Regions from separate parts of the Kitasatospora sp. NPDC048407 genome, predicted to be linked through region 4. Evidence: riboswitches for the same ligand, from Rfam matches in the RefSeq annotation. Region 4 holds a riboswitch; each other region holds the start of a gene.

Region 1 (7,414 bases), on a different contig from region 4:
TGCACCGGCACGGGCGCGGCGGTGCGGGCGGCGCCCGACGCGGCCTGGGCGATCCGGGTCGCGGGGCGGGAGCGCAGGTAGTAGGTGGTCTTCAGACCGACCTTCCAGGCGTACGCGTACATCGAGGACAGCTTGCCGATGGTCGGCGCCGCCATGAACAGGTTCAGCGACTGGCTCTGGTCGATGTACGGCTGCCGGGCGGCGGCCAGGTCGATCAGCGCGCGCTGCGGCAGCTCCCACGCGGTGCGGTACAGCGAACGGACGTTCTCCGGCAGCCACTTGAAGTCCTGCACGGAGCCGTTGGCCTCGCGCAGCTCGTCCCGGGTCTGCTGGTCCCAGACGCCGAGCTCCTTCAGCTCGCGCACCAGGTACGGGTTGACCTGGAGGAACTCGCCGGACAGCGTCTCGCGCTTGAACAGGTTGGACACCTGCGGCTCGATGCACTCGTAGACGCCCGCGATGGACGCGATGGTCGCGGTCGGGGCGATCGCCAGCAGCAGCGAGTTGCGCAGACCGGTCTCGGCGATCCGGGCGCGCAGCGCGTCCCAGCGCTCGGTCCACTGCGGGGTGGCACCACCGCTGTGCTGGTCTTTAAAGAAATGGTCGATGTGCAGCTGGCCGCGGGCCGCGCGGGTCTCGCCGTACGCCTCGTGGCGGCCGAACTGCTCGGCCAGGTCCGCGGAGCGCTCGTACGCGGTGAGCATGATGCGCTCGGAGATCAGCGTGGAGAGCGCCTTCGCCTCGGCGGAGTCGAAGTCCAGCCGGAGCTTGAAGAAGACGTCCTGCAGGCCCATCACGCCCAGGCCGACCGGGCGCCAGCGGGAGTTGGACGTCCCGGCCTCGGTGGTCGGGTAGAAGTTGATGTCGATCACGCGGTCGAGGAAGGTGACCGCGGTGCGCACGGTGGCGTCGAGGCGGTCCCAGTCCATCGCGTTGATCAGGTCGTCCGCCGAGGCGCCCGGGGCGACGTGCGCGCCCAGGTTGACCGAGCCCAGGTTGCAGACCGCGGTCTCGGAGTCGTCGGTGACCTCCAGGATCTCGGTGCACAGGTTCGAGGAGTGCACCGTGCGGCCCGGCAGCGCGGTCTGGTTGGCGGCGCGGTTGGAGGCGTCCTTGAAGGTCATCCAGCCGTTGCCGGTCTGCGCCAGGGTGCGCATCATCCGGGCGTACAGGGTCTGCGCCGGGATGGTGCGGACGGCCTTGCCGGCCAGCTCGGCCTTGCGGTAGGCCTCGTCGAAGTCGGCGCCCCACAGGTCGACCAGCTCGGGGACGTCCGCAGGGGAGAACAGCGACCAGTCCTCGTTGGCGTTCACGCGGCGCATGAACTCGTCCGGGATCCAGTGCGCCAGGTTCAGGTTGTGGGTGCGGCGGGCCTCTTCGCCGGTGTTGTCGCGGAGCTCCAGGAACTCCTCGATGTCGGCGTGCCAGGTCTCCAGGTACACGCAGGCCGCGCCCTTGCGCCGTCCGCCCTGGTTGACCGCCGCCACGGAGGAGTCCAGGGTGCGCAGGAACGGGACGATGCCGTTCGACTTGCCGTTGGTGCCGCGGATCAGCGAGCCGCGGGAGCGGATCCGGGAGTAGGACAGGCCGATGCCGCCGGCGTGCTTGGACAGCCGGGCGATCTGCGCGTAGCGGTTGTAGATCGAGTCCAGGTTGTCCAGCGGCGAGTCCAGCAGGTAGCAGGAGGACATCTGCGGGTGCCGGGTGCCGGAGTTGAACAGCGTCGGGGAGCTGGTCAGGTACTCCAGGCGGCTCATCAGCTTGTAGAGCTCGGCCACCTCCAGCACCGACTGCTCGGAGTTGCCGACCGCCAGGCCCGCCGCCACGCGCAGCAGGAAGTGCTGCGGGGTCTCGACCACCTTGCGGGTGATCGGGTGGCGCAGCAGGTAGCGGGACTGCACGGTGCGCAGGCCGAAGTACTCGAAGCGGTCGTCGCCGGCGGCGTCGATCAGCGAGTCGAACAGCGCGGTGTGGGCGGCGACGAACTCGGCGGTCGCGTCGCCGATCAGGCCCTCGGCGTGGCCGACGGCGATCGAGGCGGAGAACGAGGTGACGCCCTGGGTGGCGGCCTCGTCGGCGATCTCCATCGCCAGCAGGCGGGCGGCCAGCTTCGAGTACTGCGGGTCCTCGGCGATCATCGACGCGGCGGCCTCCACGGCCAGCCCGCGCAGCTCGGCGAAGTCCGAGCCGGCGTGGCGGCCGCGCAGCGCGGCGGCGGCGACGTGGCCGGGGTCCACCTGGGGGAGGTCGGTGCTGCGGTCGGTGAGCAGCCGAAGCAGCGCCGCACCGGGGTCGGTGAAGGCGTCGGCGGAAGCCTGGGACGGCAGGGTGACTGAGGCGGCGACGGTCAAGGCGCACTCTCTCCTGTGGCGGCGGCGGACGTGGCTCAAGGTGTCCGGTGGCGCGCGTGCGGCAGGGGAGGACGGCACGCCGAAAACGCTCGATCGGCGCGCGAAAGACCCACCCCCGGCCCGCCCGCGAGGCCGGACGGCAAAACAGTGCTGCATGGCGTCTGCGGGGATGCCGTGTCGCACACCGTCGGTCAGGTCCTCGGACTGCGCGGGCGTTGCTACAGCCCGCTCACCGTTGCGGGGCAGTCCCGGATTCGCACCGGGTTCCCCTGCTTCGACAGCGAGGTCGAGCATACATGTTGTGGCGGCTGGAGCTGGCGGCACCAGATGTAGTAGCGCGTGTCGCGTTGGAGGTGCCGCGCGTAGACAACGGAAACCGCGCCGGAGCCGCCTCGGAACGGCCGCAGAACCGTCGCAGAACCGCCTCAGAACCGCATCGTGTAGACCATCAGGTCCACGCCCGGGGCCGCCTCCCAGTCCCGTTCGGGGGTGCGGAGGAAGCCCAGAGCATCGTAGATCCGGTGCGCCGCGGTCATCTCCGGCCGGGTGGAGAACGCCATCCCGGCCAGTCCGAGTTCCCGGCTGCGGTCCATCGCCGCGCGGACCAGCGCCCGTCCGACGCCGCGCCCGCGGGCGGCCGCGCCGACCGCCAGCATCCGGATCTCGCCCTCGTCCGGGAGCGCGACGTCCGCCCAGGGGGTGCCGCCGGCGGCGAACGTCACGCAGCCGAGGACCGCCCCGTCGCCGTCGACGGCGACCAGCAGCTCGGCCTCCCGGTTGCGGCGTGCGGTGTCCCTCAGCAGTTCGACGTAGCCGGACGCGGGGTCGGTGTGGCCGTCGCCGACGAAGGCTTCGATGCTGACCTCCCCGGCTCCGGCGAGGTCGTGGTCGAGGGCGCGGCGGACGATCGGGGAGTGCATCCGGACAGTGTGCCGGACCGCGTCCGGCGCGGGTCGGCCAGGTCCGGGTCGAAGGGGTAGCCGGTCGGGCGGTGCCGTTCGGGCCGGCCCGGGCGGCCGTTGCGGTTCAGGTCGCGGCCGACCAGAACGCCGAGGAGTCCGAAGCTGCCGATGAGGCCCAGCAGGGCGAGCGCGGAGGTCATGGCTCCACTCTCCGCGCCGCGGCACCCCGTCACGAGTGGCAGGAACGCAGCATTGCCACGAAATCCTGCCACTGCCATGCTGGACGGATGCTGAGGAACGTCGCGGTGATCGTGCTGGAGGAGATCCACCCCTTCGAACTGGGCGTGGCCTGCGAGGTGTTCGGCCTGGACCGCAGCGACACCGGCCTGCCGGTGTACGAGTTCGGCCTGGTCGGCGACCGGCCCGGCCCGATGCGCACCCACGCCGGCTTCGACGTCCACGTGCCGTACGGCCCGGAGCGGCTCGCCGAGGCGGACCTGGTGATCGCCACCGCCACCGGCATCCGCGACCACTACCCCGAGGCGCTCTGCGAGGCCCTGCGGGCCGCCCACGCACGCGGCGCCCATACGCTGTCGATCTGCTCCGGCAGCTTCCTGCTCGGCGCCGCCGGCCTGCTCGACGGCCGCCGCAGCACCACCCACTGGCGGTACGCCGACGTGCTGGCCGAGCGCTTCCCGCTGACCACCGTCGAACCCGACGTGCTGTACGTGGACGACGACCCGGTGATCACCTCGGCCGGCACCGCCGCCGGCATCGACGCCTGCCTGCACCTGGTGCGCAAGGTGCAGGGCGCCGAGGTGGCCCGGGAGATCGCCCGCCGGATGGTGGTCGCCCCGCACCGCGACGGCGGGCAGGCGCAGTTCGTCACCCGCCCGCTGCCCGAGGGCGACGGCGAGTCACTGTCCGGGACGCTGGAGTGGATGCGCCACCGCCTCGACCGGGAGACCAGCGTGGACGACCTCGCCCGGCACGCCCACATGTCCCCGCGCACCTTCGCCCGGCGCTTCCAGCAGGAGACCGGCACCACCCCGCACCGCTGGCTGACCGGCCAGCGGGTGCTGTTCGCGCAGCGCCTGCTGGAGTCCACCGACGAGAGCGTGGACGCGGTCGCCGCCCGCTGCGGCTTCGGCAACGCCGCCACCCTGCGGCACCACTTCGGCCGCCGCCTCGGCACCACCCCGCAGGCCTACCGGCGGGCCTTCGGCGGGCCCGGCGGCCCCGGGCGGGCTGCCGAGCGGCAGCCCGCCTGACGGCCGCTCAGGACAGGTGCGAGGTCTGGTTCCAGCCGGACGGCCGCAGCCGGCCCTCGCGGGCCCGCCACAGGCTGGTCGAGCAGTTGCCCACCGGCGGCAGCGCCAGCAGCTCCTCCTCGCCCAGCCGGTCCAGCACGTGACGCAGCATCAGCACCGTGCAGTCGTGGGCGACCAGCAGCACCGGCCGGCCGGCCTCCTCCTCGTTCAGGTCGCGCAGCAGGCCGCGCACCCGCAGCGCCACGTCCAGCCAGGACTCGCCGCCGGGCGGCCGGTAGTACAGCTCGCCCATCCGCCGTCGGCGCTCCGCCTCGGCGGGGTGGTCGCGTTCGATGGCGGCCTTGGTGAGCATCTCCAGCACGCCCAGCTCGCGGTCGCGCAGCCGCTCGTCGTAGCGGATCGGCAGGCCCACCGGGACGGCGCCCAGCCCGGACGCCTGGGCGAGGGCGATTCTCGCGGTCTCCGCGGTGCGCACGTACGGGGAGCACCACACCGAGCGGGGCCGGTCGGCGGGCGGCAGGGCGGCCCACCAGCGGCCCAGGTCGTGGGCCTGGGCCTGGCCGCGCAGGGAGAGCGGGATGTCGGCGTCGCGGCAGGTGATCGGGACGGTCAGGGCACCGGTGGAGTCCGCGTGCCGGAACTCCACGTTGGCGGTGGACTCGCCGTGCCGGGTGGCGATCAGGACCGACGGCAGCCGCCGTCCGCCGTCGGCCTGGGTGCGGTGCCCGTTGCGTACCGTGGTGAGGTCGGTCATGGCGGTGGCTCCCCGTTGTCGGTGCTGCCTCGGTGGTGCTCGTCTCTCCCGTGTCTCTCCCGAAAAGGGCGGTCATAACAGATGATCGCGCCGTCACCCCAGTGTCGATCGAGGCAACGGCGCGACCCAAGGGCGCAAACGGGGGCGGGTTGCGCCCCCGCACGCGTCAGTGCGCCAGCGTGGGCTGCGGGGCACGCTCCACAGCCTCGTCACCGGCCTCCGCGGAGTAGTCGGCCTTCGAGGTCTCGTCGGCGCCCTCCGGGGCCTTCAGGGCCCGCAGCACCAGCGTCAGCACCACCGCGACGAGCAGGTTCAGCACGAACCCGGTCAGGCCGATGTAGCCGATCTCGCCGATCACCGGGATCTTCGCGGCCGACCCGCCGAAGTGCTTGGTGGCCGGCGAGGACACCCCGTACGCCCGCCAGGTGCCGTAGATCATGCCGGTCGCCCAGCCCGCCAGCAGCGCCCAGCGGTGGAACCACCGGGTGAACAGGCCCGCCACCAGCGCCACCGCGGTCTGCAGGATCCACACGCCGCCCAGCAGCTGCATGTTGATCGCCGCCTGCTTGTCCATCACCAGTACGAACGCCAGCGCGCCGACCTTCACCAGCAGCGAGGCGATCTTCGCCACCCGGGTCTCGTCGGCCGGCGTCGCGTCCGGCTTCAGGAACTCCTTGTAGACGTTGCGGGTGAACAGGTTCGCCGCCGCGATCGACATGATCGCGGCGGGCACCAGCGCGCCCACCCCGATCGCCGCGAACGCCACCCCGGTGAACCAGCTCGGGAACATGTCCGCGAACAGCTGCGGAACGGCCAGCTGGGCGTTGAAGTGCTTGTCGCCCTTGCTCACCCCCGCGGCGATCGCCATGAAGCCCAGCAGCGCCAGCAGACCCAGCATCAGCGAGTACGTCGGCAGGATCGCCATGTTGCGGCGCACCGTGTTGCGGGACTTCGCCGCCAGCACGCCCGTCACCGAGTGCGGGTACATGAACAGCGCCAGCGCCGACCCGAACGCCAGCGTCGCGTACGACCACTGCCCGGCCGGCCCGACGAGCATCGACCCCGGGGCCTTGCCGGTCACCGGATCGGGCTGGAACTTGTGCGCCGCCGCGTCGAAGATGTGCCCGTAGCCGCCCAGCCGCATCGGAATGTAGATCACCGCGACCAGGATCACCACGTACACCAGGGTGTCCTTGACGAAGGCGATCAGCGCCGGCGCCCGCAGACCCGACGAGTACGTGTACGCCGCCAGCACGCCGAACGCCAGGAACAGCGGCAGGTCCTTCAGGAACCAGTTCCCGGTGCCGCCCACGCCCAGCACGTCCAGCACCGCCTGGATGCCCACCAGTTGCAGCGCTACGTACGGCATGGTCGCCAGGATGCCGGTCAGCGCCACCGCCGCCGACAGCCCGCGCGACCCGTACCGCCCGCGCACGAAGTCCGCCGGCGTCACGTAGCCGTGCACCCGCGACACCGACCACAGCCGGGGCAGGATCAGGAACACCAGCGGGTACGCGATGATCGTGTACGGCACCGCGAAGAAGCCCGCCGCGCCCGCGCTGTAGACCAGGGCCGGCACCGCGATGAACGTGTACGCGGTGTACAGGTCGCCGCCCAGCAGGAACCAGGTGATCCAGGTGCCGAAACTGCGGCCGCCCAGACCCCACTCGTGCAGGTGCTCCGCGTTGTCCGCCCGGCGCCAGCGCGCGGCCAGGAAGCCCATCACGGTGACCGCGGCGAAGAACAGCAGGAAGACCGTCATCGCGGTCCAGTCCACGTGCTTCACAGCTGCTCACCCCCGTCCGGCTGGGCGGGCACGGGGAGCGGCCCGGCCGAGGCGGCGGCCTTGCGGGCCGCCTCGTCACGGCGCAGCAGCAGGTACGCGGAGGTGGTGAACACCGCCGACAGCGGCACCCACATCAGCTGGTACCAGTAGAAGAACGGCATACCGCCGAGCGCCGGGTCGGTCTTGCTGTACGACGGCACCCACAGCACCACCACGATCGGCACCAGCAGGCACAGGCCGGCCAGCACCCGGGCGGGGGAGACCGCGGGCAGTGCGCCCGCGGATGGCGTTTGAGACGACACGAGCGGCTCCCGGATGACGAGGAGTCACCTCACTGGCACCGCACCGCA
Region 2 (7,414 bases), on a different contig from region 4:
TCGCGGGTGTCGGTGTTCTTCGCCGCCACCGTGATCCGGCGGTAAGCGCTTTCCATCTCCTCCCGGGCCGGGCGCCCGTCCAGCCCCCGCCCGTACGCGTAACCGCCCCACACCGTGTACACCTCGGCCAGGTCAGCGTCCGTGCGCCAGTCCCGGCTGTCGATCAGCTGCAGCAGACCCGCGCCGTAGGTGCCCGGACGCGAGCCGAACACCCGGACGGTGGCCCGGCGTTCGTCACCGTGCTCGGCCAGGTCCGCCTGCACGTGCGCCCGGACGAAGTTCTGCTCGGCGGGCTCCTCCTGGCCGGCCGCCAGCCGCACCGCGTCGTCCAACAGCGCCACCACGTGCGGGAACGCGTCGCGGAAGAACCCCGAAATACGCAGCGTCACATCGATCCGGGGACGGCCCAACTCGGCGAGCGGAATCGCCTCCAGACCCGTCACCCGGCGCGAGGCGTCGTCCCACACCGGGCGGACGCCGAGCAGCGCCAGCGCCTCGGCGATGTCGTCACCGGCCGTGCGCATCGCCGAGGTGCCCCACAGCGAAAGGCCCACCGACGGCGGGAACTGCCCGTCGTTGTCGGCCCGGTAGCGTTCGATCAGGGAGGCGGAAAGCGCTTGCCCGGTCTCCCAGGCGAGCCGGCTCGGCACCGCCTTCGGGTCCACCGAGTAGAAGTTCCGCCCCGTCGGCAGCACATTGACCAGCCCGCGCAACGGCGACCCCGACGGCCCCGCCGGAACGAACCCGCCCTGCAGCGCGTGCAGCACCGCGTCCAACTCGTCCGTGGTCGCGGCGAGTCGGGGCACCAGCTGCGCCGCCGCGAACGCCAGCACCTCGGAGACCGCCGGCGGCAGGCCTGCCGCGACCTTCGCGACGGCCGCCGGGTTCCAGTCCTCCGCCTCCATCGCCTCCACCAGCGCCCGCGCCTGCGCCTCGGCCGCGTCCGTCGCCCCCAGCGTCAGCGCCGCCTCGTCCAGACCCAGCGCCTCGCGCAGACCCGGCAGCGCACGCACGCCGCCCCAGATCTGCCGCGCCCGCAGGATCGCCAGCACGATGTTGACCCGGTCCGTACCGCGCGGAGCCTGGCCGAGCACGTGCAGACCGTCACGGATCTGCGCGTCCTTCACCTCGCACAGCCAACCGTCCACGTGCAGCAGGAAGTCGTCGAAGCCGTCGTCCTCCGGCCGCTCCGCCAACCCCAGGTCGTGGTCCAGCTTCGCGGCCTGGATCAACGTCCAGATCTGCGCCCGGATCGCCGGCAGCTTCGCCGGGTCCATCGCCGCGATGTTCGAATGCTCGTCCAGCAGTTGCTCAAGACGCGCGATGTCACCGTACGAATCGGCCCGCGCCATCGGCGGCACCAGATGATCGACCAGCGTCGCGTGCGCCCGGCGCTTCGCCTGCGTACCCTCACCCGGATCGTTCACCAGGAACGGGTACACGAGCGGCAGATCGCCGAGGGCGGCGTCCGGACCGCACTCCGCCGACAGTGCCGCCGTCTTGCCCGGCAACCACTCCAGATTGCCGTGCTTGCCCAGGTGCACCACCGCGTGCGCACCGAACCCGCCGTCCTGCTGCGCCGCCGCGATCCAGCGGTACGCCGCCAAGTAGTGGTGGCTCGGCGGCAGGTCCGGGTCGTGGTAGATCGCCACCGGGTTCTCGCCGAACCCGCGCGGCGGCTGGATCAGCACCAGCAGATTGCCCGACCGGAGACCGGCCAGCACGATGTCGCCGTCCGGGTTCTGCGACCGGTCGACATACAGCTCGCCCGGCGCCGGACCCCAGTGCTCCTCCACCTGCTCGCGCAGCGCCGCCGGGAGCGTGGCGTACCAGCGCCGGTAGTCGGCGGCCGGGATGCGCACCGGGTTGCGGGACAGCTGGTCCTCCGTCAGCCACGCCTGGTCGTAGCCGCCCGCCTCGATCAGCGCGTGGATCAGCGCGTCGCCGTCGTGGCCGTGCCCGGTCCCGGTGTCCAGACCCGGCAGGCTGTCGCCCAGGTCCATGCCCTCCGCGCGCAGCCGCTCCAGCAGCCGGATCGCCGAGGCCGGGGTGTCCAGGCCGACCGCGTTGCCGACCCGCGCATGCTTGGTCGGATAAGCGGACAGAACGAGCGCGAGGCGCCGCTCGGACGCCGGAGTGTGCCGCAGCCGCGCATGCCGCACCGCGATCCCGGCGACCCGCGACGCACGCTCCGGGTCCGCTGCGTACACCGTAAGCCCGTCCTCGTCGACCTCCTTGAACGAGAACGGAACAGTGATCAGCCGACCGTCGAACTCCGGCACCGCCACCTGCGTCGCCGTGTCCAACGGAGACAGCCCGTCGTCACTGCCCGCCCACTGCGCCCGCGACCAGGTCAGGCACAGCGCCTGCAGGATCGGCCGGTCCAACGCCGCCAACTCCCCGGCGTCCCAAGCCTCTTCGTCCCCGCCCGCCTGCGCGTCGGCCGGCCGGGTGCCGCCCGCCGCCAGCACCGTCGTCACGATCACGTCGGCCGCGCCCAGCTCCGCCAGCAGCTCCGGCTCCGCACCGCGCAGCGACGCGCAGAAGTACGCGCGGGCCTGCGCACCCTCGTCCTCGATCGCCCGGCAGAGCGTCTCCACGAACGCCGTGTTGCCGCTCATGTGGTGCGCCCGGTAGTACAGCACCGCGACGGAAGGGCCCTCCGAGGTGCGGGCGGTGCGCTCCAGCGGACCCCAGGACGGGGCCGAGGCCGGCGGCGCGAACCCGTGACCCGTCAGCAGCACCGTGTCCGACAGGAACGCACCCAGCTCCGCCAGGTTCTCCGGACCACCGTGCGCCAAGTACGCGTGCGCCTCCGCCGCGATGCCCGCCGGCACCGTCGACAACTCCATCAACTGCGCGTCTGGCGCCTGCTCACCCGTCAGCACCACCACCGGACGCGGCCCCGCGAGCAGCACGTCCAGCCCCTCCTGCCAGGCCCGACGCCCACCCAGCAGACGCACCACCACCAGCTCCACACCCTCCAGCAGGGCAGGCAGCTCGGCGGGATCCAGGCGCGCCGGATTGCCCCAACGGAACCGCACCGGCCCGCTCGACGCCCGGGCACTCAGCAGGTCCGTGTCCGACGTGGACAGCAACAGGATCATGCGAAAGCCCTCCCGGGCATCTCGAACAGCGGGGACAACCCGGTCAACCCGGTCAACCCGGTGGTGGGAGCACAGGTGCGGTCGAGGACGCGGAACGGCCCGGCGGGCGGCGCGATGGACAGCCCGGTGGACGTCGCAACGGACGGCCCGGGGGACGTCGCAACGGACGACGGCCCGGTGGATGCCCCGGTGGATGCCCCGATGGGGACAGAGCCCACAGGCACCCGCCGGGATGCGGGCATGCGGCAGCGCATGGCACGGACCTTCCTCGGGGTCCTCGCCCCGGGCAGTGGAGGACGGCCGGAGTTCCTGGCTCCCACGGCTCACTGAGCCGCGGTCACAGTGGCGGGACCGCACCGGATTCTCACCGGACTTCCTCCGCTGTGCCGTCGCTGGCAGCGGACACCCCGAGAGGTGCCCGCCCAGCATCGTACGGGTTGATGGCCCATCGGCGGGAGTGTGACCTGCGACGCCCCACCGGTTCCGCCCCCGGGAACCCGCGCTGAACTGGGGATTTGACCCTGGCGCGGAACCTTCGGGCGAGCTCCGGGGGACGGTTGGGGCTGCCACTCGGGTGGTGGCCGGGCTGCTGGTCGGGGCGGTGGTCGGGGCGGTGGCGCGAATCGCGGCCATGGGTATGCTCGCCGCCATGCCACCCACACCCGACGCCCTTGCGGCACCCTTCGTCGGGCCCGACCGAGGCCGCGCCGACGCCTGCCCCGGCGCGCTCCGCCTGCACCCCGCCGAGGACGGCCAACTCGCACGACTCCGCCTCCCCGGCGGCTACTTGACGTACCATCAGCTACTCGCCCTGGCCGACGCGGCCGACGCGCTGGGCGACGGCGAAGTCGAGATCACCTCCCGCGGCAACCTCCAGCTGCGCGGCCTGCGCGAACAGTGCGCCACCGACCTCGCCGAACGGCTCCGCTCCGTCGGCCTGTTGCCCTCCGACACCCACGAACGCGTCCGCAACATCGCCGCCTCCCCGCTCGCCGGCCTCGACGGCCGCGGCGCCCCGGGCGTCGATCTCCCGTACTGGGTGCGAGAGTTGGACGCCGCCCTGTGCGCCGCACCCTGGGCCGCCCGACTCTCCGGCAAGTTCCTGTTCGCCCTCGACGACGGCCGCGGCGACACCGCCGCCCTCGACGCCGATGTGACCTTGATCGCAATTGGCGACGGCCGCGCCCTGCTGCGCCTCGGCCGCGCCGACCACGCCTCCACCGTCGACCACCCCGTCCCCGCCGCCCTCGACGCCGCCCGCCACTTCCTCGACCTGGCCGCCGGCCGTGCCTGGCACCTGCGCGAAGTGCAGTCCGAACTGCCCGCCGGCGACGTGCCGCTGCCGCGATTCACGGGGGAGCGACCGGTGCTGGGTGCGATCCCCGGCGGTGGCGGTGGCGGTGGCGGTGGGGGCGGGGTGGTCGACGGTGGCGGTGGTGGCGGTCGCGGTGGCGGGGTGTCGGTCGGGCTGCGGTTCGGCCGTGCGACCAGTGGGCAGTGGCGACTGCTGGCGGACGCGCTGGCGTCGGCGGGGGAGGGGTGCGGCGGCGGCGCGAGCGTGCGGCTCACGCCTTGGCGGGGCGTCGTGGTGCCCGGAGCCGGTGCCGACTGGTTGCCACGCCTCGCCGACGCGGGCTTCCGGGTAGAGTCCGGCGGCCCCTGGGAGGGCGTCAGCGCCTGCACCGGTCTGCCCGGTTGCGGGAAAGCGCTTGCCGACGTTCGCGCGCAGGCCGTGCGCGCGATAGCCGCCGTTCCTGCTGTGGGGCTGCCCGTTCACTGGTCCGGGTGCGAACGGCGCTGCGGACACCCGGCCGGTCGCTGGGTCGACGTGCTGGCCACCGCGACCGGATACCGGGTCGCCGTGGACGGGCGGGCCCGCGAGGTCGGTCGGGGTGCGGGGGGTGACGGCGCCGAGATTGTCCGTGCGGGTATCGGGTCCGGTGGGAGGGGGGGTGCGGGGGGTGGCGCCGAGGAGAACATCTACGCGGAGATAATCCGCGCAGGGATCAACTCGGCGGGCTGCAACACCGGCGACAAAAACAGCACCAAAAACGACAGAACCGGGCAGAACGGCATCGGGTGCAACGGCACCGGGCGCAACGGCGCCGAGAACCACAGCGCCGAGAACGACAGCACCGAGCGCAACAGCGCCGAGCGCAACGGCGCCGAGAACCGCAGCGCCGAGAACGACAGCGCCGAGAACGACAGCACCGAGAACCACAGCACCGAGCGCAACAGCACCGAGAACGACATCGCCGAGGCAGTCGCCGAGGCGCGCAATGCCGAATGGCGGAGGACCGAATGATCGACTACGAGAAGGACGGCGCATCCATCTACCGCCAGTCCTTCGCCACCATCCGCGCCGAGGCCGACCTCGCCGCGCTGCCTGCCGATGTGGCCCAGGTCGCGGTGCGGATGATTCATGCCTGCGGCATGACCGACCTGGTCGAGGACCTGCTGTGGTCGCCGAACGTGGTCGCCGACGCCAGGCGTGCCCTGCATGCCGGGGCGCCGATCCTCTGCGACGTCAACATGGTTGCCAGTGGCGTGACCCGCAAGCGGCTGCCCGCCGACAACGAGGTGATCTGCACCCTCACCGACCCGTCGGTGCCCGAACTCGCCCGCGCCATGGGCACCACCCGCAGTGCCGCCGCGATGGAACTCTGGCTGCCCCGGTTGGAGGGCGCCGTGGTTGCCGTCGGCAACGCGCCGACCTCGCTGTTCCGGCTGCTGGAGCTGATCGAGGCCGGCGCGCCCCGGCCCGCCGCCGTGATCGGCGTCCCGGTCGGCTTCATCGGCGCCGCCGAGTCCAAGCAGGCCCTGGCCGAACACCCGGCCGCACTGGAACACCTGGTGGTCCGGGGCCGCCGGGGCGGCAGCGCGATCGCCGCTGCCGCGATCAACGCGATTGCGAGCGAACAGGAATGACTGAGCGTCAGGAAATCGACGGGGTCGGGCAGTCGGCGGCCGGGGCGTCGGCGGCCGGGCGGCTGTACGGCGTCGGCGTCGGGCCGGGTGATCCGTCGCTGATCACGGTGCGCGCCGCCGAACTCATCGGCCGGGCCGACGTCATCGCCTACCACTGTGCGCGGCACGGACGTTCGCACGCCCGGGCCATCGCGGAGCGCTATCTGACGGGTGGTCAGATAGAAGAGCAGCTGATGTACCCCGTCACCGTGGAGACCACCGACCACCCCGGCGGGTACCGGGGCGCGTTGGACGACTTCTACCAGGAGGCGTCCGACCGGCTCGCCGCGCACCTCGACGCCGGGCGGATGGTGGTCGTCCTCGCCGAGGGCGACCCGCTGTTCTACGGTTCCTACCAGCACATGCACAAGCGCCTCGCGCACCGCTACCCCACCGAGGTGGTGCCGGGCGTCACCTCCATCAGTGCTGCCGCCGCTCGCCTCGGCACCCCGCTGGTGGAGGCCGAAGAGGTCCTGACGGTCATCCCGGGCACCCTGCCGGAGGAGGAGTTGACGGCGCGCCTCGCCGGCACCGACTCGGCCGTCATCATGAAACTCGGCCGTACCTTCCCCGCCGTGCGCCGCGCCCTGGAGCGGGCCGGGCGGCTGGACGAGGCGCGGTATGTCGAGCGCGCCACCATGGAAGGTGAGCGCACCGGTCGGCTCGCCGAGATCGAGGCCGACAGCGTGCCGTACTTCTCGGTCGCCGTCCTGCCCAGCCGGGTCGCCGCGCTCGACTCCGACGGCAAGCCCTTCGAGGCGCTGGCGGTAGAGGGAGGGGAACTCCCCGACGGCGAACCGGCGTTGGGTGAGGTCGTGGTGGTCGGGACCGGCCCGGCGGGGCCGCTGTGGCTGACGCCCGAGGCGCGTGGGGCGCTCGCCAACGCGACGGACCTGGTCGGCTACACCACGTACCTGGACCGGGTGCCGGTCCGGGCGGGGCAGGTGCGGCACGGGTCCGACAACAAGGTCGAGGGTGTGCGGGCCGAATTCGCCCTGGAGTTGGCGCGTCGCGGCCGCCGGGTCGCGGTCGTCTCGTCGGGCGACCCGGGCGTGTTCGCGATGGCCACCGCCGTGCTGGAGGCCGCCTGCCAGGACCCGTACCGGGACGTCGCCGTGCGGGTGCTGCCCGGGATGACGGCCGCGCACGCCGCCGCGTCCCGTGCCGGTGCGCCGCTCGGCCACGACTACGCGGTGATCTCGCTCTCCGACCGGCTCAAGCCCTGGGAGGTGATCGCCCGCCGGCTGCGTGCCGCGGCCGAGGCCGACCTGGTGCTCGCGCTGTACAACCCCGGGTCCAAGTCCCGTACCACGCAGGTGGGTTCGGCGCGTGATCTGCTG
Region 3 (7,414 bases), on a different contig from region 4:
GGTTGGGGTGCTCGAAGTTGGCCATCGGCGGGATCACCCCGTGCTGTACCGCGAGCATCGCCTTGATCAGGCCCACCAGGCCCGAAGCGACGTCCAGGTGGCCGATGTTGGCCTTGGTCGACCCGAGTGCGCAGTAGCCGGTGCGGTCGGTGTCGACGCGGTACGCCGCGGTGGCGCCGTCGAACTCGATCGGGTCGCCCTTGAGCGTGCCGGTGCCGTGGGTCTCCAGCAGGCCGATCTCGTCCGCGCCGACCCCGGCCGTCTCCAACGCCCGCCGGATCGCGCCCTGTTGGCCGACCGCGCTGGGCGCGCTGAAGGTGTGTTTGGCGGCGCCGTCGTTGTTGACGCCCCAGCCGCTGATGACGCCGTGGACGGTGTCCCGGTCGGCGACGGCCCGGTCGAGCCGCTTGAGGACGATCGCGGCCACGGCGTTGCCGCCGACCGTGCCGTCCGCCGACCCGTCGAACGCCCGCACCCGGCCCGTCCTCGACAGGATCGAGCCCTTGACGTACTCGTAGCCCAGCACCTGCGGCGTGTGCACGGCCGCGGCCCCGACCAGCGCGATGTCGGTCTCGCCGTCCAGCACCGCCTGCGCGGCGGTCTTCACCGCGACGAGCGAACTGGAGCACCCCGTCTGGATGTTGACGGACGGGCCGGTCAGGTCCAGCCGGAAGGAGGTGCGGGTGGCGGTGAAGTCGGGAGAGTTGCCGATCACCACCTGCAGGCGGGAGAGCCAGTCGTCCGCGAGCGCTCCCTGGAACACGTTGTTGAGCAGGTAGGTCTGCATCGGATACAGCTGGTACCCGGTGCTGGCCCAGACACCGATGCGCGCACCCGGGCGCTCCTGCGGGTAGCCGGCGTTCTCGAGTGCGTGATAGGCGACTTCGAGGAACAGGCGGTGCTGCGGATCGGTGTAGGAAGCCTCTCGGCCGCTCATGCCGAAGAACGGTGCGTCGAAATGCGAGATGTCGTCCAGGACGGCGCTGGCGCCCACGAAATCCGGTGCCCGGTACTTCTCGGGCGGGATTCCGGCGGCGGCGAGTTCTTCTTCCGTGAAATGCCGGACGCGGTCCTCGCCTTCGCGTATCAGCCGCCAGAAGCCGTCTGCGGTATTGGCGCCGGGAAGGCGGAGCGCGAGCCCGATGACGGCGACCCGGCGGTCGTCGGGAGCGGTCATGTCCGTCCTCCTTCGGACGCGGGGACCCGGTCGTCGACCGCTTCCTCCGTCTTCCGCTCACGCGCCGGGGTGGCCCGTCCCGCGACCGCGCCGCGCACCAGCAGCAGCAGGAACCCGACGCAGAGCAGGATCGCCAGCCCGTGCAGGCCGCCCACCACCTGCAGCGGTGAGAAGTGCTCCAGTAACGCGCCGCTGAGGATCATGCCGAGGCCGAAGCCCAGGTTCTCCACCGACGCCGACAGGCCGAACAGCCGGGCCCGCTGCGCGTCCGGGGTGGTCTGGAGCCGCGAGACGTAGGCGACCTCGGTCAGGCCGTCCGCCATGCCCGCCACCAGGGACACCACGACCGCGAGGGCGGTCGGCAGCCCGCTGAAGACGAGAATGAACGCGGCCGACATCACGCAGGCGCCCAGCGCGAAGATCCGCTCACCCGGGCTGCGGCCCGTACGGGAGGTCCAGCGGGACAGGATCTGCTGCATGGCGATGTTGCCGATCGCCCAGGTCGCCCAGAACTGGCCGATGAACGCGGCCGGATGGGCGTGGTCGAGCGCGTCGGAGTAGATCGGCAGGGCCACGTTGTGGGACGAGGAGCCCAGGCCGTCCACCGCCCGGACCAGGACCATCACGGCCACCACGGGCATCGACCGCAGCAGCACCAGCGTGGCCCACCGTCCGCCGCCGCCCGCCGGCTCGGCCTTCGCGGCGGCCGGGGTCTCCTTCTCCCGCGCGGCCTCGGTCCGGATCGGCAGCGACAGCAGCACGCTCGCCGAGACGACGAACGACAGCGCGTCGAAGGCGAAGGCCCAGCGGTAGCCGAGTTGGGAGACGATGATGCCCGCGGAGCCGAACCCGGCCACCATCGCGAGCGAACGGCCGGTCGCCAGAAGGCTGTTGGCCCTGGTCCGCAGTTCCGCCCCGACGATCTCGGGCACCGCGCTGCGCAGCGACACCCCCGACACCGTCGAGCAGGCGCCGGCGATGACGGCCAGCCCGAACAGCAGCGCGACCCGGGCGCCCGACGGCGCCAGCAGCAGCAGGACCAACGCGGTGGCCTGGGTGAGATCCGCCCCCACCATGAGCCGCTTGCGCGGAATCCGCGACGCGAGAGCGCCCGCGACGACCCCGGACGCCACGCTCGTCAGCAGCCGCACCGCCATGTACAGACCGGCCGTCAGCGCGCTGCCCGTCAGGTGGTAGACGAAGACGTTGAGCGCCACCATGTTCAGATAACTGCCGTACGCGGAAACCGCGTTGCCCGCGACGAGTAAGCGGAAACGCTTCATCTCGGCCCACCCCCAAATCCGTGACATGGACGCGCCTGGTATGGATTGCCGCAGTCTAGGAAGGTGAAGATCCTCATGGCAAGACCTTCACAAAGCAGTTCGGATTTCGATGCCCAGGTAAGCGAACGGCAAAGCCCCGGACCGGATGGGGCTGCCCGGCCCGGGGCGATGAGGGCGCTGACGGTGCGTCAGGAGACGTTCAGCGTGATGTCGTCGAGGACGAACGAGGTCTGCTTGGTGTAGTCCTCGGCGCCGGTGAACTTCAGCGTGACGCTCTGGCCGGCGTAGGCGGCGAGGTTGAAGGTGCGCTGCTGGTAGCCGGCGGCAGCGTTGACGTTGGAGTAGGTGGCCAGGGTGGTGCCGTTGGCCGCGACGGTGAGGGTGTCGAAGACGGTGGTCGGGGACGACGCGGTGTCGATGTGCAGCCAGAAGCTGAGGTTGTAGTTGGCGCAGCCGGTCGGCAGGGTGACGGTCTGGGCGAGGGTGTCGGTGTTGGCGGCGCCGTAGCCGTCCAGCCAGACGTCGTAGGTGCCGGAGTGGGCGGGCTCGCTGGTGCTGCTGTTGATGGTGCTGGCGCCGCCGCTGTTGGTCTCGGTCCAGCCGGAGGTGCTGCCGGTCTCGAAGCCCGGGTTGGTGATCAGCTGGGCGGGGGTGCAGGTGGTGCCGCCGCTCGCGGCGACCGTCCAGGTGAAGGTGGCGGTGGCGGACGGCCCGGTGGAGTCGGTGGCGGTGGCGGTCACCGTGCTGGTGCCGGCGGTGGTGGGCGTGCCGCTGATCAGGCCGGTGGCCGGGTTGACGGTCAGTCCGGCGGGCAGGCCGGTGGCCGCGTAGGACAGGGTGCCGCCGGCGGTGTCGGTGGCGGACAGCTGGAGGCTGGTCGCGGTGCCGACGGTGGCGGTGCGGGCGCCCGGGTTGGTCAGCGAGACCGAGCCGGTGTTGCCGCCGGAGCCGCCGCCCTGGGCGAGCCAGTCGGTGGCGTTGAGGGCGAGCGCGGCGTCGGTGCCGGCCGGGTCGTTCCACCCGTTGTAGAGGGTGTTGCCGGGCTGGCCGGTGCCGTCGTCGATCGGCGAGGAGTCGCCCCAGATCGCCACCCGGCCCTTGCCGAACGTCGAAGTGACGAACGCCGCACCGGTGTTGCCGCTGTAACCGGTGCGGTAGACCAGGCCCTTGACGTTCGGGTTGTCGGCGGGCTTCAGGGTGAAGGTGGTGCCGTTGCGGATGATCGAGCCGGTGACGGTCCCGAACGGCCCGTTGATCACCGGGTCGGTGGCGGAGGAGATCGCCCGCGGGTTGTCGGTGGTGATGTTCAGCAGGTCGACGGAGAAGCCGAACGGGTCGTTGTTGTTGACGCCGTTGCTGGTCAGCAGGTCGTTGATGATGGCCGGGGAGTCCCAGCCGTCGTTGTTGCGGTCGCTCTGGGTGTGGTCCGAGATCAGGAACAGGCCGCCGCCGTTCTGCACGAACGTCATCACGGCGGTCTTCTCGGCCGCGCTGAGGCGGATGTTGGGCTCGGGGATCACGAACTCGTCGAAGTTGGCGAGGTCGAGCGCGCCGCCGGTGCCGTAGGTGATGGTGTTGCCGGCGGGCAGCGTCTTCAGGCTGTAGTTGCCGGTCTTCTGCAGCGCCACGCCCCAGGCCGAGATGGCGCCGGTCCAGCTGGTCTCGCTGGTCGGGTTGGCGTTCTGCGCCAGCGGGTCGGGCTGGCTGGTGGAGATGATCCAGTCCGCGTTGCCCGCGGTCTCCGCCTTGGTGTTGTCGAACAGCACCCGCTTCGGGGTGCCGGTGGCGGCCGCGGCGGCGTTCTTGGGGGTGGCCGCGGTGGCGTGCTGCGGGACGGCGCTCGCGCCGGCGGCGACCACCAGTGCGGCGGCGGCGAGGGCCAGCGGGCGGGCGGCCTTCCACGTTCTGATCATCTGTCAATCTCCTAGGACCACAGGAACCATGGGGTGTGGTGCGGTGCGCTACGCGCGTAGGCGGGCACACGCTGCCATGGTGGGGTAATCGGAGCTTGAACGGAACATGTCGATCACACGCCGTCCGCAATGGTGCGGTTTGTCCCTACGTGAGGGTGATCACCTTGCGGCGACGACAGCCATGAGCCCGGAACGCCAGGTGGGACGGCATTCCGGGCTCACGGACGGTGGCGCCGCGTCAGGCAGCCGCGGGTTCCAGCAGGGCCGGGACGGGACGCGGGTGGCTGTCGGCGTCGATGGCGACGAACGTGAGCCGGCCGGTGGCGACCCGGGTGACCGGCCCCGTGGCGTTCCAGCGCTCGGCCGTGACGGTGACATGGACGGTCATCGAGGTACGCCCCGCCCGCTCCAGCTCGGCGTGCGCGGTGAGCAGGTCGCCGGCCCGGACCGGGGCCAGGAACGTCATGCTGTCCACGGCGGCGGTGACCGCCGGGCCTTCGGCGTGCCGGGCGGCGGCCGCGCCGGCGGCGTCGTCGATGAGCTTCATCACCACGCCGCCGTGGATGGTGCCGTAGAGGTTGGTGTCGTGCTCACTCATGATGTGCGCGAGCGTCACCTCGGACGCCTGTGCGGGCTTTGCGGGCTTTGCGGCGGACACCACAGGTGCGACGGTCTGATCTGCCACGTCAACTCTCCTTCGCGAGTCACGGCTGGACGATCCGCGGCGCCGGTGGGCACCGCGGGCGGCGGCAGGTCTTCGGACTCGCGGGCATCTCCCCAGGAGGGCCTGTCTACTGGCCGTCGCTTCCCGGACCGGTCGGGCCCAGTGCATGTGACGGCGGTCGTTCCCGCTCACCGCTGCGAGGCAGTCCTGGACTCGCACCAGGTTCCCTCTTGCGACGCTCCAGCCCTGGCTCGGACGGGGGCGAACCGCTGCCCGACCAGCCTATATCCCCATCCGAGGTGCTCAGTCCGCCCTCCGGCCGGGAGGCCTGGGAGCTGTCGGCCCGCAGGGCGTCGGGGCGGGTCGATGATCTGACGCGCGGGTTTCGGCGGCGGCGGGACGGGGGCGACCGGTGGGGAGGTCACGCCCCCGAGGGGGTCAGTTCGCCGGGCAGCCACGACGCGTCGGGCGGGTGAGGGTCGGACCGGCGGCCGGCGCAGCGCGAAGGCCTCGACGGCGACGGGACCGGGTCCGCCGGGCGTCGGCGCGGGCGTCGGGGCGGGTCGGGGCGGGCGTCGGGGCGGGTGGGGGCGGGTCGATGGGCAGGCGCGAACGCCTCGACGGCGACGGGAACGAAGTAGCCGTGACGGGCGGGGAGGTCACGCGAGGCGCCCTGCCCTGCGCCCGCCCGGAGGGGTGTACGTCCGCCGGGCGGTGCCACGGGGCGTCGGCACGGGTCGGGGGGCGGATCGGCTGCCGGGCGCAGCGCGAACGGCTCGGCAGCGACGCGACCGCAGGGCGCTCCGCGTGGAGTGACGTCAGTCCACGCGGCACGGGTCGGGGGGCGGATCGGCTGCCGGGCGCAACGCGAACGGCTCGGCAGCGACGCGACCGCAGGGCGCTCCGCGTGGAGTGGCGGCAGTCCACCAGGCGCAGCACAAACGAACCCGGCAGCAACACGACCGCGAGGCGCTCCACCCCAAAGGCATCAATCCGCCGGGGGCGCCACGGGGCGTCGGCGCGGGTCGGGCGCGGCGCGCAGGGCTCGGCAGCGGCGGGACCACCCGGCGTCCGCCCGGAGGGGCGTCAGTCCGCCGGGCGGTGCCATGGGGCGTCCGGCGCGGGTGAGGGACGGGTCCGCGGCCGGGCGCGGCGCGCAGGGCTCGGCAGCGGCGGGACCACCCGGCGTCCGCCCGGAGGGGCGTCAGTCCGCCGGGCGGTGCCATGGGGCGTCGGGGCGGGTGGGGGTGGGGGTGGCGGTCAGGCGGAGGGCGTAGGTCTCGGCGGAGATGGGGCCGAGGTAGTGGTGGCCGGTGAGGTGGCACCAGGCGGGGAGGTCGAGGGGGGCGGCGGGGTCGGTGGCGTGGACGTGGACGATGGTGCCGGCGGGGGCGTCGGTGATGGCGGCGCGCAGGCGCAGCAGCAGGGTGACGCAGAGCAATCCGCGTCCGTCGACGGTGAGTTGGGGCGTCTGGTGGTCGGTCATCGCTTGGCCCGGGTGGCGGCGGTGGCGAGGGCGGGGAGGATCAGCAGGGCGAGCAGGCCGCCGCCGAAGGCGAGGACGGGGTAGCCGGCCAGGTCGACGACGGTGCCGGAGGCGAGGCCGCCGGTGGCGCCGGAGATGGCGATGGCGACGTCGATGCTGCCCTGGGTCTTGGCGCGGGTGGCGAGCGGGACGGCGTCGGTGAGGATCGCGGTGCCGGAGACCAGGCCGAAGTTCCAGCCGAGGCCGAGCAGAACGAGCGCGAGGGCGAGCAGTGGGGCGGAGTCCGCGGGGGCGACGGCGGCAAGCGTGCCGGCCGCGAGCAGGGTGAGTCCGGCGGCGGCGCCGATGGCGAGCGGGCCGTACCGGTCGACGAGCCGTCCGGTGAGCGGGGAGGGCAGGTACATCGCGGCGACGTGCAGGGAGATGACGAATCCGGCGGCGGCGGTGCTCTGTCCGGCGTCGTGCATGTGGACGGGCGTCATGGTCATCACGCCGACCATGACGAGCTGGGTGACCACCATGACCTGCGCTCCGAGCAGGACGCGGTTGCGAACGCGGGCGGTTGACGTGGCGTCGGTGGCGGCGGAGGTGTCGGCCTCGGTGGTCGGGGCGGCCGCGGCGGCGGCGCGGGCGAGCAGCAGCGGGTCGGGGCGCAGCCGGGTGGCGAGGACGATCGCGGCGGCGGCGTAGGCGACGCCGCCCAGCAGGAACGGTCCGGCGAGGCGGGGCAGGTGCAGGGCCTCGGCGAGGGCGCCGGTGGGGTCGGCCAGGTTGGGGCCGAGGACACCGCCGAGGGTGGTGGCGACCAGCACGGTGGAGATCGCCCGGGCCCGGTGCCCGGGTGCGGCGAGGTCGGCTCCGGCGTACCGGGCCTGGAGGTTGGTGGCGGTT
Region 4 (7,414 bases):
GCGCTGTGCTGCCCTGGGCGCGGAGCTCGGGCTCTCGGTCGAGGTCCGGGAGACCAACTCCGAGGCCGAGATGGTCGGTTGGCTGCACGAAGCGGCGGACGCCAAGACCCCCGTGGTGATCAACCCTGGCGCGTTCACCCACTACTCGTACGCGATGCGGGACGCCGCCGCGCAGCGCACCGCCCCGCTCATCGAGGTGCACATCTCCAACCCGTACACCCGCGAGACCTTCCGGCACACCTCGGTCATCGCCGCGGTCGCCTCCGGCACCATCGCGGGCTTCGGTCTCGGCTCGTACGAACTCGCCCTGCGGGCACTCGCCGAACAGCTGACCACCCGCTGAGCACCGCGCGGCCCGGTGGCGGACTTGTGCCCGCCACCGGGCCGACGTGTACATTCGGCGCAGGGAGGTGACGGTGAGCCAGTACGCGCAGAGCCACCATCCGGGGGGCCAGGTGCCGCCCCGCCCGGGGACGCCCCCGTATCCGACGGCCCCTCAACAGCCGTACCCCGCACCGGTACTGCCCTCCACCACCCAGGCCATACCCACCCTCGGGCCGATCGCCACCCGCCCCGACCGGCCGACCGTCCCGCTCAAGGCCGTCGCGCCCGGCGGTACCGGGCACTTCCTGCTCCCCAGCGGCGGCACCGTCCAACTCCCTGCCGCGCCACCGCCGATGCCCGCACCGGCCGCCCCGCTGCCCGTCGGACCGATCGCCGTCCTGCTGATCGGCGCGGCCGGCGCCGGCAAAACCACCGTCGCCCGCTACTGGGCCGAACGCCGACCCACCCCCACCGCGCACATCAGCCTCGACGACGTCCGCGAATGGGTCCAGGCCGGCTTCGCCAACCCGCAGTCCGGCTGGAACACCGCCTCCGAGGCCCAGTACCGCCTCGCCCGGCGCACCTGCGGCTTCGCCTGCCGCAACTACCTCGCCAACGGCATCTCCTGCATCATCGACGACGCCGTCTTCCCCGACCGCCCCGCGATCGGCCTCGGCGGCTGGAAGCGCCACATCGGCCCCGGCATGATCCCCGTCGTCCTCCTCCCCGGCCTCGACCGCGTCCTCGCCCGCAACGCCGAACGCTCCGGCAACCGCCGCCTCTCCGACGACGAAGTGGCCCGCATCCACGGCCGCATGGCCGGCTGGCGCACCTCCGGCCTCCCCATCATCGACAACTCCAACCTCACCGTCCCCGAGACGGCCGCCGCGCTCGACCAGGCGATCCTCTCCCGCCTCCACCAACGCTGACCCCCTGCGGGGAGCTCCCTCCACCCGCGCCGCGCAACCCGACCCGCGACGAGCGCTGCGCGCAGGCCGGGGGCGACCCGCTGCGCGGGGCTTGGGTGTGAGGAGTTTCCGCTGCGCGGAGCTTCGGCGGCGCGGGCCTTCGCCGGGCGGGGCTGTGCAGGGAGGTTCCGCTGGGCCGCCTTCGCGGTGCGGGTTTTTGTGGCGCGGGTCTCCGCTGGGTGGGGTTTCGCTGTACGGGCTTTCGCTGCGCAGGTTCGCCTTGTGCGGGCGTCCGCCGCAGGCTTGGTGTCGTTCTGGCCCGTGGTGGGGGTGGACCTTTGGCTCTGCCGGGGTGTCGGTGGGGGCGGGGAGAATGGGGGTGTTGGACGGGAACGAATGTGGAGGTGGCGCGGGTGCCCGAGGGGCATGTGGTGCATCGGTTGGCCGGGTTGAACGGGGAGCTGTTCGGGGGGAGGGCGGTGCGGGTTTCGTCGCCGCAGGGGCGCTTCGTGGAGGGGGCGGGGCTGCTGGACGGGCGGGTGCTGGATGGTGCGGAGGCGCACGGGAAGCATCTGTTCCTGGGGTTCGGCGACGACTGGCTGCATGTGCATCTCGGGTTGTACGGGAAGTACGAGTTCGGGGTGGGGGAGGCTCCGGAGCCGGTCGGGCAGGTGCGGTTGCGGATGGAGAACGGGAGTGGGTACGCGGATCTGCGGGGGCCGACGGCGTGCGAGGTGCTGACGCCGGGGGAGAAGGCGGCGTTGCATCGCAGGCTGGGGCCGGATCCGTTGCGGCCGGGGGAGGTGGGGGATGCGGCGTGGCAGCGGATCTCGCGGAGCGGGACGACGGTGGCCGCGCTGCTGATGGATCAGAAGGTGCTGGCGGGTGTCGGCAACGTGTACCGCGCGGAGGTGCTGTTCCGGTTGGGGATCAGTCCGCACCGGGCGGGGCGGGAGCTGAGCCGGGCCGAGTGGGACGCGATCTGGGCGGATCTGGTGGCGCTGATGCACGACGGTGTCGCGGCGGGGCGGATCGACACCGTGCGGCCGGAGCACACACCGGAGGCGATGGGGCGTCCGCCGCGGGTGGACGACCACGGTGGTGAGGTGTACGTGTACCGGCGGCAGGATCAGCCGTGTCTGGTGTGTGGAACCCCGGTGCGGACCGAGGAGTTGGCGGCCCGGAACCTGTTCTGGTGCCCGCGCTGCCAGCAGACATGACGGGTCGTCATCACGGAGGGTAGTGGGGAAGCCTTGACGGAAGGTTGACCGGCCCTTGGGCGAGGGGTTCGGGGCGCGCTCCTATTGTCGGGTCCATGCCCGTGCAACCGTTCCAGGGCCCGCGCCCGACTCCGGCCCTTCCGGTCCTGCCGTACCGCAAGCCCACCAAGGGGCGTGACTACTGGGTGCTGGACGATGTCCTGCCGGACCCGGATGCGGTGCGGGCCCGGCATCTGGCGCGTACCGATTGGGACGAGGGGTATCCGCACAGGCCGGAGCCCTGGCCGGGGTTGCGGGCGATGCCCGGGCTGGAGCCGGAGGAGTTGGCGCACGTCGAGAAGCTGGTGCGGGAGACCGTGCAGGTGCCGCGGATCTGGGCGCTGAGCGAGGCCGAGGGCGGCACGTTCAACCACAACTGCGTGCAGGTGGTGGGGGAGGGGGAGTGCGAGCCGCGGCCGCACACCGATTCGCGGTCGCTGTGCCGGTACGCCGCCGTGCTGTACCTCAACCCGAACGTGCCGAAGCGGTGCGGGACGAGCTTCTACCGGCAGAGCCTGCCGGGGGGCCGGCTCGGCGGGAACACCGTGGTCGCCCCGCACAACAATCTGGTGGACGCGCTGGGCACCCGTTTCGTCCCGCCGGACTCGTTCACCGAGGATCTGGCCGTCCCGCACCGCTACAACCGGCTGCTGCTGTACACCGCCAACCTGATGCACACCGCGACCGGGTACTACGGCTCCACCCTGGACGAGAAGCGGATGACCTGCGTGTTCTTCTGGATGGCGTGACGCGCCGTCAGCCCGTCGGGCGGGCGTGATCTTCGACACCTGCGCGGTGTGACGCTCTTGCCGCCGGGTGGTGGCCGGATCTACGGTGGGCGGGCCGTGGTGTTCGGGAAGCCGGTGCACTGTGCTCGTCACAGGAGTCCGGAGCGGCCCTCGCCACTGTGATCGGGGAGTCGTCGGCTCCCACCTCGTGCCACTGGCCGCTCGCGGCCGGGAAGGCCGGGCGCCGACGCCGAACACCCCGTCAGCCAGGAGACCGGCCACGGCATCTCACGAAGTGATCCACGAGGTGCTGGAGCGTGATGCGCGGATGACCGCGTCCGATTCGACCATGCCCGGAAACGTCCCGGGCTCCCCTCTTCCTGCTTTCCGCTGGCGGCGCGAGGACACCTTGCGCACCGCCGGCCTGATGGCGGTGATCCTGGCCCTGCACGTGGCGGCGTTCGGGACACTGCTGTTCCTGGTGGTGCCGGAGAAGTACCAGGTGGGTACCCAGGTGTTCGGCGTGGGCCTGGGCATCACGGCCTACACGCTGGGCATGCGGCACGCCTTCGACGCCGACCACATCGCGGTGATCGACAACACCACCCGCAAGCTGATGGCGGACGGCCGCCGGCCGGTCTCGGTGGGCTTCTGGTTCGCGCTCGGGCACTCCTCGATGGTGGTGCTGATGGCTGCGCTGGTGGCCGGCGGGGCGGCGCTGGCGGGCACCCTGATGGACGAGGGTTCGACGACCCATCAGGTGCTGGGCACCATCGGCACCACCGCGTCGGGGGCGTTCCTGTACCTGATCGCGGCGCTCAACCTGGTGGCGCTGCTGGGCATCCTGCGGGTGTTCCGGGCGATGCGGGCCGGTGAGTACGACGAGGCCGAGCTGGAGAAGCACCTGGACTCGCGGGGCTTCCTGGCCCGGATCCTGGGCCGGGCGACCCGTTCGATCACCCGGCCCGGGCAGATGTTCCCGGTGGGCATGGTGCTGGGCCTGGGCTTCGACACCGCGACCGAGGTGACCCTGATGGTGATGGCGGGTTCGGGTGCGGCGTCCGGCCTGCCCTGGTACGCGATCGTCTGCCTGCCGCTGCTGTTCGCGGCCGGGATGAGCCTGTTCGACACGCTGGACGGCACGTTCATGAACTTCGCCTACCAGTGGGCGTTCTCCAACCCGGTCCGCAAGGTGTACTACAACCTGACCATCACGGGGCTGTCGATCGCGGTGGCCTTCGTGATCGGCACCATCGAGCTGGTCGCGGTGCTGCACGACAAGTTCGGCCTGGACGATCCGGTGTCCGACTGGATCGCCGGACTCAGTCTGGACAACGTCGGCTTCGTGATCGTCGGCCTGTTCGTGGTGGTGTGGGCGGCGGCGATCGGCTACTGGCGGATCGCCCGGCGGTCCAAGGCCTTCGCGGGGGCAGGGGCCTGAGAACGCGCGGCCTGACGGACAGTCAACCTGCGGCCAGGATCAGCGTTCCGGCGACGGCCAGTCCGGCGCCGACCACCTGGACCCGCAGCAGCCGTTCCTTGAGCAGGCCGCGCGCCATCAGCGCCGTCACCACGGGGTGGAGCGAGGCCGGCACCGCCGCCACCGCGACCGAGCCCAGGTGGGTGGCGGCGGCGTACAGGCCGTTCGCGGCCACGTCGGCGACGCCGACGGCGGTCAGTGAGGGCAACGAGCGGGCCGCGCCGCGCAGTTCGACCGGCTCCCGGCGGCCGGCGGCGGCCGGCAGGCCGATGCCGATCACCGCGTTGGCCAGTCGTTGCACGCACAGCGTCAGCAGCAGTCCGCCGACGGCGCCGGCGTGCGCGATCAGGGCGAGCACCGCGCCGAACGCGAACGCGGCGGAGAGGGTGAGGGCGAGGGCCCGGCGGCTCACGGCCGGTCCGCCGCGCTGCGGGCCGCCGGCCAGCGCGACCCCGGCGATCGCCACCAGGATCCCCCAACCCCTGGACGGCGCCCGGCCGTTCGCCGAGGAACAGTCCGACGCCGATCGGCACCAGCACGCCGACGGTGGCCAGCGGTGAGACCACGCCCATCGGCCCGAGCGCCAGTGCCTTGTAGAAGGCGAGCAGCGCGACCGGCCCGATCATGCCGGCCGCGACGGCGTACCAGAGCGCGGGGCCCGGGTCGGCCCAGCCGCCGGTGGCGGTGACGGCCAGGACGAGGACCAGGGCGGCGGCGGTCTGCGAGAGGACCACGACGCCGAGCGCGAACATGGACGCCCTCGCGGCCCGCTCCGGCGTCAGCCGCGGCACGGTGGTCCAGATCGAGCAGGCCCGCACCAACCCCGGTGTCGGCACCGTGGTCCGGCTCGCCGACGCCCTCGGCGTCTCGATCGCCCGGCTGCTCGACTACGACGAGACCTCGGTGGTGCGGATCATCCCCGCCGAGGACGCCGTGCGGCTGTGGAGCGGCCCGGACGGCGGCAGTGGCGTCCTGCTGACCGGCATCGGGGCCCCCGGCCCGCTGGAGCTGTGGACCTGGCACCTGCGCCCCGGCGAGACCCACGCCTCGGACCCGCACCCGGCCGGCAAGTGAGCGAAGGGCCCCGGGAAGCTCCCGGGGCCCTTCGCCGCATGTCTGTCAGAGGCCGTACCTGCGCCGGTACAGCTCCACCCGGCCCGCGGTGTCCAGCAGGCGGGCCTTGCCGGTGTAGAACGGGTGGCTCGCGGAGGACGTCTCGACGTCCACCACCGGGTACGCCCGCCCGTCCGTCCACTCGACCGTCCGGCCGCTGGTGGCCGTGGATCGGGTCAGGAACGACAGGCCGCCCGTCTTGTCCCGGAACACCACCGGACGGTACTCGGGGTGCACTCCCTGCTTCATCTGCTCCTCCTTCGCCATGCCCTCAACAGCCTTCGAACGCCTCAACTGCCCTGTGGTCAGCGGGTTTCGCGGAACTCCACGTGCCGCCCGGCCACCGGGTCGAACTTCCGCAGGACGATCCGGTCGGGGTTGTTCCGCCGGTTCTTGCGGGTCACGTAGCTGAAGCCCGTGCCCGCCGCCGACCGGAGCGTGATCACCGGTCGCAGCTCGCTGCGCGCCATCTCGAACCTCCACGCTCGGCAACGATTGCCGTTTTCATGTGGCCACAACACGCCCCTGCCCCGCCGCATTCCCGCCCCGATCGGGCCCGTTCCGACGGGCGGCCCCCGGGCCCCGTTCGTAGGCTCGGAGACATGTCCGACGCGTACGCCGCCCGACGCGAACGCCTCCGCGAGTACTGCAGCGCCTCCGGAGCCGACGCCGCGCTGATCACGCGCGCCGCCAACGTCCGCTACCTCACCGGCTGCCCGCCGTGCGGCGCCGCGCTGCTGCTCACCCGCGAACGCGCGGTGCTGGCGCTGCCGCAGGACGTGCCGCCCGAGGAGTCGGTGGAGCGCGAGGTGGACGAGGAGGTCATCCGGCTGACGGCGCCCGCCGAGACGGACGCCGCGGTGGCCGCCGCCGAGGCCGCCGCCCGGCTGCGGGTGCGGGACCTCGCCGTCGAGGAGCACGACCTGACGGTCGCCCGGCACCGCGCCGTCGCCGAGCAGGTCGAGCCGGCCCGGCTGCTCGACTTGGACCGGGCGGTGGAGCGGCTGCGGGTGGTCAAGGACGAGCACGAGCTCGCCGACCTGCGGATCGCCGCCGAGATCGCCGACCAGGCGCTCGGCGAGCTGCTCGAATCGATCCTGGTCGGCCGCACCGAACGCCACCTGGCGATGGAGCTGGAGCGCCGGATGATCGACCACGGCGCCGACCGGGCCGCCTTCCCGGTCTCCGTCGGCACCGGCAGCCACTCCGGCCTGGAGCGCCACCAGCCCACCGACCGCCGGGTCGAGGAGGGCGACTTCCTCACCGTCGCGCTGGGCGCGCAGTACCGCGGCTACGGCATCTCCACCGCCCGCACCTTCGTGATCGGGGCCGCCCCCGCCGCCTGGCAGGTCGAGCTGCACCGCCTGGTGTTCCGCGCCCAGCGGGCCGGCCGGGAGGCGCTCGGGCCGGGCGTCGAGCAGCACGTCCCGGACGACGCGGCCCGCTCGATCCTGCAGGCCGCGGGCCACGCCGAGCACGCCGTCCACCCGCTCGGGCACGGCATCGGCCTGGAGATCAGGGAGGCGCCGCGCCTCGGGTCCGCCGACATGGGTAAACTGGACAATCGCGTGCCGGTCACCGTCGGTCCAGGAGTGCATCTCC

What was found. A riboswitch is a leader RNA that binds a small molecule or an ion and turns the genes downstream of it on or off. The one in region 4 is predicted to bind cobalamin.
Region 1: linked by a shared signal. The riboswitch ahead of ACGFWJ_RS18245 (ribonucleoside-diphosphate reductase subunit alpha) and the one ahead of ACGFWJ_RS33700 (HoxN/HupN/NixA family nickel/cobalt transporter) in region 4 are both predicted to bind cobalamin.
Region 2: linked by a shared signal. The riboswitch ahead of cobN (cobaltochelatase subunit CobN) and the one ahead of ACGFWJ_RS33700 (HoxN/HupN/NixA family nickel/cobalt transporter) in region 4 are both predicted to bind cobalamin.
Region 3: linked by a shared signal. The riboswitch ahead of ACGFWJ_RS01365 (acyl-CoA thioesterase) and the one ahead of ACGFWJ_RS33700 (HoxN/HupN/NixA family nickel/cobalt transporter) in region 4 are both predicted to bind cobalamin.

What each region holds. Positions count from the first base shown of each region.
Region 1 is NZ_JBICXW010000009.1:5,075-12,488, forward strand. It holds gene ACGFWJ_RS18245 (ribonucleoside-diphosphate reductase subunit alpha) at 1-2,351, opposite strand, end outside; cobalamin riboswitch at 2,524-2,656, opposite strand; gene ACGFWJ_RS18250 (GNAT family N-acetyltransferase) at 2,777-3,271, opposite strand; gene ACGFWJ_RS18255 (helix-turn-helix domain-containing protein) at 3,541-4,524, shown strand; gene ACGFWJ_RS18260 (histidine phosphatase family protein) at 4,532-5,278, opposite strand; gene mctP (monocarboxylate uptake permease MctP) at 5,445-7,040, opposite strand; gene ACGFWJ_RS18270 (DUF3311 domain-containing protein) at 7,061-7,366, opposite strand.
Region 2 is NZ_JBICXW010000001.1:352,830-360,243, reverse strand. It holds gene cobN (cobaltochelatase subunit CobN) at 1-3,107, opposite strand, end outside; cobalamin riboswitch at 3,394-3,532, opposite strand; gene ACGFWJ_RS01730 (hypothetical protein) at 3,757-5,412, shown strand; gene ACGFWJ_RS01725 (precorrin-8X methylmutase) at 5,409-6,035, shown strand; gene ACGFWJ_RS01720 (precorrin-2 C(20)-methyltransferase) at 6,032-7,414, shown strand, end outside.
Region 3 is NZ_JBICXW010000001.1:274,039-281,452, forward strand. It holds gene ACGFWJ_RS01350 (type I polyketide synthase) at 1-1,177, opposite strand, end outside; gene ACGFWJ_RS01355 (MFS transporter) at 1,174-2,460, opposite strand; gene ACGFWJ_RS01360 (putative Ig domain-containing protein) at 2,649-4,373, opposite strand; gene ACGFWJ_RS01365 (acyl-CoA thioesterase) at 4,612-5,058, opposite strand; cobalamin riboswitch at 5,125-5,269, opposite strand; gene ACGFWJ_RS01370 (sulfurtransferase TusA family protein) at 6,242-6,523, opposite strand; gene ACGFWJ_RS01375 (MFS transporter) at 6,520-7,414, opposite strand, start outside.
Region 4 is NZ_JBICXW010000031.1:50,457-57,870, reverse strand. It holds gene aroQ (type II 3-dehydroquinate dehydratase) at 1-343, shown strand, start outside; gene ACGFWJ_RS33715 (AAA family ATPase) at 417-1,253, shown strand; gene ACGFWJ_RS33710 (Fpg/Nei family DNA glycosylase) at 1,646-2,452, shown strand; gene ACGFWJ_RS33705 (DUF6445 family protein) at 2,548-3,240, shown strand; cobalamin riboswitch at 3,321-3,517, shown strand; gene ACGFWJ_RS33700 (HoxN/HupN/NixA family nickel/cobalt transporter) at 3,548-4,660, shown strand; partial or broken gene ACGFWJ_RS33695 (EamA family transporter) at 4,683-5,445, opposite strand; gene ACGFWJ_RS33690 (helix-turn-helix domain-containing protein) at 5,450-5,773, shown strand; gene ACGFWJ_RS33685 (type B 50S ribosomal protein L31) at 5,819-6,061, opposite strand; gene rpmG (50S ribosomal protein L33) at 6,118-6,282, opposite strand; gene ACGFWJ_RS33675 (M24 family metallopeptidase) at 6,415-7,414, shown strand, end outside.